One region of the Paenibacillus sp. NPDC056933 genome, then DNA from elsewhere that is predicted to be linked to it. Evidence: predicted binding sites of a transcription regulator. Region 1 holds the regulator's gene; the other holds the start of a gene.
The links. Region 1 encodes Rex, which represses fermentation and respiration genes when NADH is low (regulators of the CRP and FNR family bind a similar motif). Its sites were predicted from a motif close to TTGTGAAATATTTCACAA; they were not measured.

Region 1 (4,041 bases):
TCCTTCTGACCCCATACATACTTCCGCAGGTCTTCATATGACGTTATCCCAAGCTGGTCTTGTGCCGCCTGTATGGCCAACGCCTCTTCCTTGCGCTGATCCTGGGTAACATAGACATAATAACGCTGAAGACCAAACAGAATCAGAACCAGGAGCAGCAGCGAAATCCATATCCACTTCTTTTTTTTCTTCAAAAGCCGAACTTCCTTTCCCCTATGACGCTGCAATCCTGAAATTAACGGGCGAGCAGACCGTCAAATGCAAGCTGAGACTCATGCAAAATGCGCTCTTCGTCCATGGTAAGACATTCGCCATGTTTGACCACTTGTTTGCCATCCACCCATACATGCTCCACATCTTTGGCTGATGCCGAGTAGACCGTGTGGGAAATCAGATCGGTATGTGGATAGAAATGGGCCTGTTCGATGTTAAGTGCGATGAAGTCAGCCTTCATGCCTGCTTGCAGAGCGCCTGTATTGTTCAGGAAAATGGATTTGGCACCATATGAAGTTCCGAGCAGCAGCGCTTCCCCGGCTGGAACGGCCGTTGGGTCACCGGACACACCTTTGTGAATCAATGCAGCCAGTCTCATCTCTTCAAACATATCCAGGTTATTGTTACTTGCAGGTCCGTCTGTTCCCAGGGACACGGTCACACCTGCTTTCAGCAGGTCAGGTACACGTGCAACACCCGAAGCCAGCTTCAGGTTACTGCCTGGATTGTGGGAAACGGCTACATCATGCCGTGCGAGAATCTCGATCTCCTCATCATTCAGATGCACGGCATGGGCGACCAGGGATGGACGTGAGAAGAAGCCCAATTTCTCCAGATGTGCGACAGGACGAAGACCATAGTCGGTTACATTCTGCTCCACTTCACGAAGTGTTTCAGACATATGGGTATGCAAAGGCAGATTCAGGTCATGTGCAACCTGTACCAGCTTCTCTATGTAGTCTGGAGGACAAGTATAAGGGGCGTGTGGAGAGATTACGGTGGTAATTCTTCCGTCTGCTTGTCCATTCCATTGACGGGCAAATGCTGCGGACTCTTCCAGTTTACGCCGTTGTTCTTCTTCTGAGCAAAGTCCGATTACGCCACGTGCCAGAGCAGCCCGAACGCCGGATTGTTCCACCACTTTCGCAACCTGATCCATATGATCATACATATCGAGGAACGCCGTTGTTCCGCCTTTCAACATTTCAAGCACGGAAAGTGATGTGCCCCAATATACGTCTTCAGACGTCATTTTGGCTTCCATTGGCCACATTTTCTCCTGCAGCCAAACTTGTAGCGCCAGATCGTCCCCGTGACCTCTCAGAAGCGACATCGCTGCATGGCCATGCGTATTGATCAGACCCGGCAGGAAGAGCAGTCCTTTTCCATCCACCTTCGTCAGACTTTCGTCTCCTTCCGGCAACGTCTCACCAATATGCACAATCTGGTCATTCTCTACGACCATATAACCGTGAACCACTTTCCAATTCGCACCCTCGCTAACAGCAAATTTGCCGTTATGAATAACCCATCTATTTCTCGTCATCTTCCTCGTCGTCCTTTCCATTCTCCAAGTAATAAGCCAAACTAAGCAGATCCGTCGTAAAATCGGCATGATGAATGCGAATATGCGGCGGGGTTTTGAGGATGGTTGGTGCAAAGTTGAGGATCGCTTCTATTCCAGACTCAATCAGCTGATCCGCAACATTTTGGGCTTCCGTGTCGGGAACAGTGATAATTCCGATGCGAATGTTATCCTTTTTGATCGAATCTGTTAATTCATTCATCGGCTGTACCGTCAGGCTGTTGATTTGACTTCCAATCTTCGGACCGTAGGCATCAAATACAGCAACAATCTTCATGTTGTCTTTCAGATATGCGTTGTAATTGGACAATGCATGTCCCAGATTACCGGCTCCGACAAGAGCCACATTAATCTGCTGGTCTATCTTTAAAATATGACGAATTTTTTCGATGAGATATGAAACGTCATAACCGATGCCTTTACGGCCAAAATCACCGAAATAAGCCAGATCCTTACGAATCTGAGCTGGATTCAGATCCAGCCTTAGCCCAAGCTCTTGAGAAGAAACCGTAGTGACTTCGCGCTGATGCAATTCATTTAAGTAGCGCAAATAAACTGGCAAACGTCGCACCACGGCTTCCGAGATTTTATCTGATTTCATTCATTGCTCCCCCTTACCAAGACCACGATAGATAGATGAAAAGATGAGCATCCTGCATAAATCAGTACATACGAAAGGAAAAGTAAATATACAGAATGCTCTAGTTATATAAATGATAATTGCATTACTTCAAATTCATGAGACAAATGAATGATCTAATCAATTTTACCGCTGATCACAGGCTTCATGCAATGATGTAGTGAGCACAAGGTATCTCTAGTCTGTTATTGTTGTTCCCCGGCTGGCTTATCGAGCCATTCCGTAATTCGCGAAACCATCTGTTCCGCAAGCATATGCTCCATTTTGGGTCCTGGTAATGAATATAAAAAGTACTTGCCATAATAGGCTTCAATGACGCGTGTATCGTATACGATCACGATGCCTCTGTCTTGACCTGTGCGAACCAGCCTACCGAAACCCTGTTTGAAACGAATGACCGCTTGCGGCACAGACAGCTTCATAAACGGATTTTTCTTCTGCTCTTGCAAAAGCTCGCTCTTCGCTTCCACCAATGGATGATTCGGCGGTTGAAAAGGAAGTCTGACAATGGCTAGACAAGTCAATGCCTCTCCCGGAATGTCCACCCCTTCCCAGAAGCTGCTTGTGCCAAGAAGCACCGTAGCTTTTGCGTCCTGGAACCGGCGTGTCAATTTGGAACGGCTGCCGCTGTCCACCCCTTGACCCAATAATGAGATATCGTTGCCGGACAACGCCTCTTTGAGTGGATCATAGACCTGTCGCAGCATGCGGTAGGATGTAAACAACACCATCATGCGGCCACGAGTGGCAATGGCCGTTTCTGCGAGTGAGTGTACAAGCATATTCACAAAGTGGGCATCACCAACACTGCCCTTCACGCTCGGGAAATCACGTGGAATAACAAGCAGGGCCTGTTCACGATAGTTGAAGGGTGACGGCAGCATGGACGTCAACAGACGGTTATTCTCGGAAGCTTCCTGCAAGCCAAGCTGCTCAATCATGAATTGAAATGACTTGTCAACCGAAAGCGTAGCCGATGTAAGCACAACGCTTTTCTTTTTATCAAAGAACATTTCCTTTAATTGTGCACTGACATCTACAGGAACAGCATACAATTGCAGCGATTTACTGCGGAACTGGCCGCTGGCTTCCATCCAATAAACGGTTTTGGTATCATCCATCCGCATGAAGAAACGCAGATTATCCTTGATCGTTGCCAAGTCCTTTAGCAGACCAGAGATATCCGTAATCAAACTATCGGACTGATAATCATCCTGATCTTCTTTCACTTCAAGCAGCAACTTGTCGCCTTTACGGATTAAGTCACCGAGGGTTACATAAATCTGGTTTTCAGCCTCCTGCAATTCCTGCCATTTGGCTGGTTTTTGCGAAGGCTTCAGTCGAAGAGAGAACTGTCCTGTCTCGCCTGGAGAAGCATCAGATCGTTCAGGCAACAAGCCGAATAGAGTATCGCTCAATCGATCCCACATCTCTTTGACTTCAACCGCAAGCGGGAACATCTGATCAATCATGGAGCCCCATTGTACCGAGTTTTCATGACCCGACAATTGGGAACGAAGCATGGGAAGTTGGCCGCTGCGGCTATCTTTAAACAGCCGGGTCAGTGTATGAACCAACGTGAAATATTTCATATGCAGACCAAGATGCTTACCCGCCACGTCCTCCAAATGATGTGCTTCATCAATGACCAGACTTTCGTAGGCTGGCAGCAGTTGATGCGCTGCTTTGACATCGGTAAACAATTTAGAGTGATTCGTAATGACAATATCGGATAACCCTGCTTCATGTTTGGCCCGATGGTAGAAACATTTGCGGAACCAAGGACAGGAGCGCCCGAGACAAGACTCCGATTCACTCTGTA
Region 2 (4,041 bases), on a different contig from region 1:
GAACAAATTCCAATATCATCAGGAACCAATGAAAGGTGACAGCATCTGGTTGACGTTGCTGACTTCCTTTATTCCTTTGATCATTATGTTCCTGCTGTTCTTCTTCCTGTTTAATCAGGCTCAAGGCGGCGGCGGTAAAGTAATGAACTTTGGTAAAAGCCGTGCCCGTCTTTATAACGAAGAGAAGAAGCGGGTTACGTTTGAAGACGTTGCGGGTGCTGACGAAGAGAAACAGGAGCTTGTTGAAGTCGTGGACTTCCTCAAGGACCCTCGCAAGTTCGCAGCAGTAGGCGCTCGTATTCCGAAGGGCGTATTGCTTGTCGGTCCTCCGGGTACCGGTAAAACATTGCTCGCTCGTGCCGTTGCCGGTGAAGCGGGTGTACCCTTCTTCAGTATTTCCGGTTCCGACTTTGTTGAAATGTTTGTCGGTGTCGGTGCATCTCGTGTACGTGATTTGTTTGAAAATGCGAAGAAAAATGCCCCATGTATCATCTTTATCGATGAGATTGATGCTGTAGGACGTCAGCGTGGTGCTGGCCTTGGCGGTGGTCACGACGAACGTGAACAAACGCTTAACCAGTTGCTCGTTGAAATGGACGGATTCGGTGCCAATGAAGGTATTATCATCGTTGCAGCAACGAACCGTGCTGATATTCTGGACCCTGCCTTGCTGCGTCCAGGACGTTTTGACCGTCAAATTACGGTTGATCGCCCTGACGTAAGAGGTCGTGAAGCGGTTCTGAAAGTACACTCACGCAACAAACCACTCACTAAAGATGTGAAGCTGGACATTATTGCGAAGCGCACGACCGGATTCTCCGGTGCAGATCTGGAAAATCTCCTGAATGAAGCGGCATTGCTTGCGGCGCGCCGTAACAGAAGAGATATCTCCATGAAAGAGGTAGACGAAGCGATTGATCGTGTCATTGTAGGTACGGAGAAGAAAAGCCGTGTCATCAGTGATCGCGAGAAACGTATTGTCGCTTATCACGAAGCAGGTCATACCATTGTAGGTTACTTCCTGGAACATGCCGATATGGTACATAAAGTTACTATTATTCCGCGTGGACGCGCGGGTGGATATGTAATCATGTTACCAAAAGAAGATCGTATGCTTGTGACCAAGCAAGAGTTGCTGGACAAAATTACTGGACTCCTTGGCGGCCGTGTTTCCGAAGAACTGTTTATCGGTGAAATCGGTACGGGTGCATACAGTGACTTCCAACAAGCGACGGGGATTGTCCGTAGCATGGTTATGGAATACGGTATGAGTGAGAAATTGGGACCTATGCAGTTTGGTAGTTCGCAGGGACAGGTATTCTTGGGTCGTGATATCGGTCACGAACAGAATTACTCGGATTCCATTGCTTACGAGATCGATCAGGAAATGCAACGCTTCATTAACGAATGTTATGAGAAGTGTAAAGACTTGCTTGTTAAACATTCGAAAGAAGTGCATCTGATCGCTCAAACGTTGCTGGAAGTGGAGACATTGGAAATGGATCAGATCAAGCAATTGATCGAGACAGGTTCCCTGACTCCAAAAGAAGAGAACAGCAACGATGGTGAAGGTACGCCTAGCGAAGGCGGAGAAGCGATCATTGACAACATCGGTGATGTACGCGTCCGTATCCAAGGTAAAGAGGAAACGCCTGAGCCACCAGCTGGAGATATTCCTAACGAAGCTCCGAATCTGGACAAAGGAAACAGCAATGGCCCGGATGATGGTGGAACGAAGCCAACCTCTTAAGTTATAAAACGATTTGGCTAAGCAAAGCAGATCTTGAAGAGAGCCCTAGGGCTCTCTTTTTTTTATGAATTAATTCAAATTATATAGATACAGATATCCGGGAGCTTTGGGGCGAACCGCGTAGGAAATGGGCGGTTATGCTGATATTATGGGGTGTTTTCATTTATTGACAGAGTCGTGAACGTTGTGTACATTAGGTGTTAAACCGCTTGTGATTCGTTTCTCAAGCGAAAAATAACGACTTAGGTTAGCCATATGAAACAGCGCATAGCGCTGTCCCGATAAAGGAGAGGATCGCAGGTGGAAGCTCTGGCTTTAGAGCGCAAGGCTGAGATGAACCGGGAGCTGCGCGAGCGGCTGATGGAGTTGAAGAAGGAACGTAATGCCATTATTCTTGCCCATTATTATCAACGTGACGAAGTGCAGGAGGTAGCCGACTTCCGTGGAGATTCGTTTCTGCTCGCTCAGAAGGCAGCACAAACGGATGCGGATGTTATCGTTTTCTGCGGCGTTCATTTTATGGGTGAAAGCGCTAAAATTCTAGCCCCGAACAAGACGGTTATCATTCCAGATGAACGCGCAGGCTGCCCAATGGCAGACATGGTGAATGTTGAAGGTCTGCGTAAATTGAAAGCACAGCACCCGAATGCCAAAGTTGTCACGTATATCAATTCTTCAGCTGAAATCAAAGCAGAGACCGACATTTGCTGTACGTCTGCCAATGCTGTCAGAGTCATTCAATCTGTGGATTCGGATGAAATCATCTGGGTGCCGGATAAGAACCTGGGACACTATGTGCAACAACATACAGACAAGAAAATGATTATCTGGGAAGGTTACTGCAATACCCATGATATGCTGACGGTCAAAGACGTGGTTGAGATGAGAGCGAAGTATCCAAACGCGGAATTCGTAGTTCATCCGGAATGTCGTCCCGAGGTTGTAGAGATGGGTGATTTCGTAGGCAGCACAACAGCCATTTTGGAATACTGCAAAAATTCATCAGCCAAGGAATTTATCGTAGGTACCGAAGATGGTACAGGATACCAGCTTCGTCTCGATAGCCCAGATAAACATTTCCACTTCGCTACCAAGTTTCTCGTATGTCCGAACATGAAGGTCAATAATTTGAAAAAGCTGGTTAAATGCCTGGAGACGATGAAGCCGCAAATTTACGTGCCACCAGCCGTTGCCGACAAGGCCAGAGAATCACTAGAGCGCATGTTACTGGTGAAGTAGCATGCGCTACTCTTGCTCCAAGACAGGTGAAATAACATGATACCGCAATATTTAGTTCAATTTGATCTGTCCGCACTGCCGACAGTGGAGACGGATGTGCTGGTTATTGGTTCAGGCATTGCCGGTTTGTTCACTGCGATTAAGGCTAGTGAACAACGCAGTGTGTTGATGATCACGAAGAAGTCATTGCTGGAAAGTAACACCCGGTATGCACAGGGGGGTATCGCTGCGGTTATCGCTGAAGACGATTCACCTGCCTACCACTTGCAGGATACCCTTGTTGCCGGAGCAGGCTTATGCCGCTCCGAGGCGGTGGAAGCATTGGTAAATGAGGGCCCGGATGGAGTGAAAGAACTAATTCGACTGGGCACGTTGTTTGATCTGGAGAACGGCGAGTTGGCATTGACGCAGGAAGGTGCGCATAGCCACCGCCGTATTTTGCATGCCAATGGGGATGCGACGGGATATGAGATTGTGCGGGCTCTGGCTGCACAGGCGAATGAACATCCTGGAATTGAGGTGTGGGATGAACATTTTGTTATCGACCTGGTCACAGAGCATGGAGAATGTGTAGGTGCTTTGGTTCAGAAGGCGGACGGTTCGAAGGTATTTGTGAAGGCACAGGCGACCGTCCTATGCTCCGGCGGGGCCGGACAGCTGTATCGATACACGACTAACCCGGAAGTAGCTACAGCAGATGGTATTGCGATGGCCTACCGTGCCGGAGCAGTCGTGCGGGATATGGAATTTATCCAATTCCATCCGACCTCACTTTGTTACCCGGGAGCGCCACGTTTTTTGGTATCGGAGGCTGTACGTGGGGAAGGAGCCTTTTTACGTAATGTGAAGGGTGAGCGCTTTATGGATCGCTATCATACACAGCTTGAATTAGCACCGCGTGATGTGGTAGCCCGGGCGATTGTCAGTGAGATGGAATCGACAAGCAGTACATTTGTTTATCTGGATATCACCCATGAACCGGCAGAGATGATTAAGCATCGGTTTCCTACCATTTACGAAACCTGTATGCGCTATGGACTGGATATGACCAC

Region 2: the regulator Rex is predicted to act here: its motif matches at 1,960-1,977, upstream of nadA (quinolinate synthase NadA).

What each region holds. Positions count from the first base shown of each region.
Region 1 covers NZ_JBHUQN010000002.1:543,686-547,726, forward strand. Annotated here, with positions in the region: gene ACFTRD_RS17315 (hypothetical protein) at 1-194, opposite strand, end outside; gene ACFTRD_RS17320 (amidohydrolase) at 236-1,540, opposite strand; gene ACFTRD_RS17325 (redox-sensing transcriptional repressor Rex) at 1,527-2,180, opposite strand; gene dinG (ATP-dependent DNA helicase DinG) at 2,405-4,041, opposite strand, start outside.
Region 2 covers NZ_JBHUQN010000010.1:17,603-21,643, reverse strand. Annotated here, with positions in the region: gene ftsH (ATP-dependent zinc metalloprotease FtsH) at 1-1,750, shown strand, start outside; gene nadA (quinolinate synthase NadA) at 2,051-2,989, shown strand; gene nadB (L-aspartate oxidase) at 3,026-4,041, shown strand, end outside.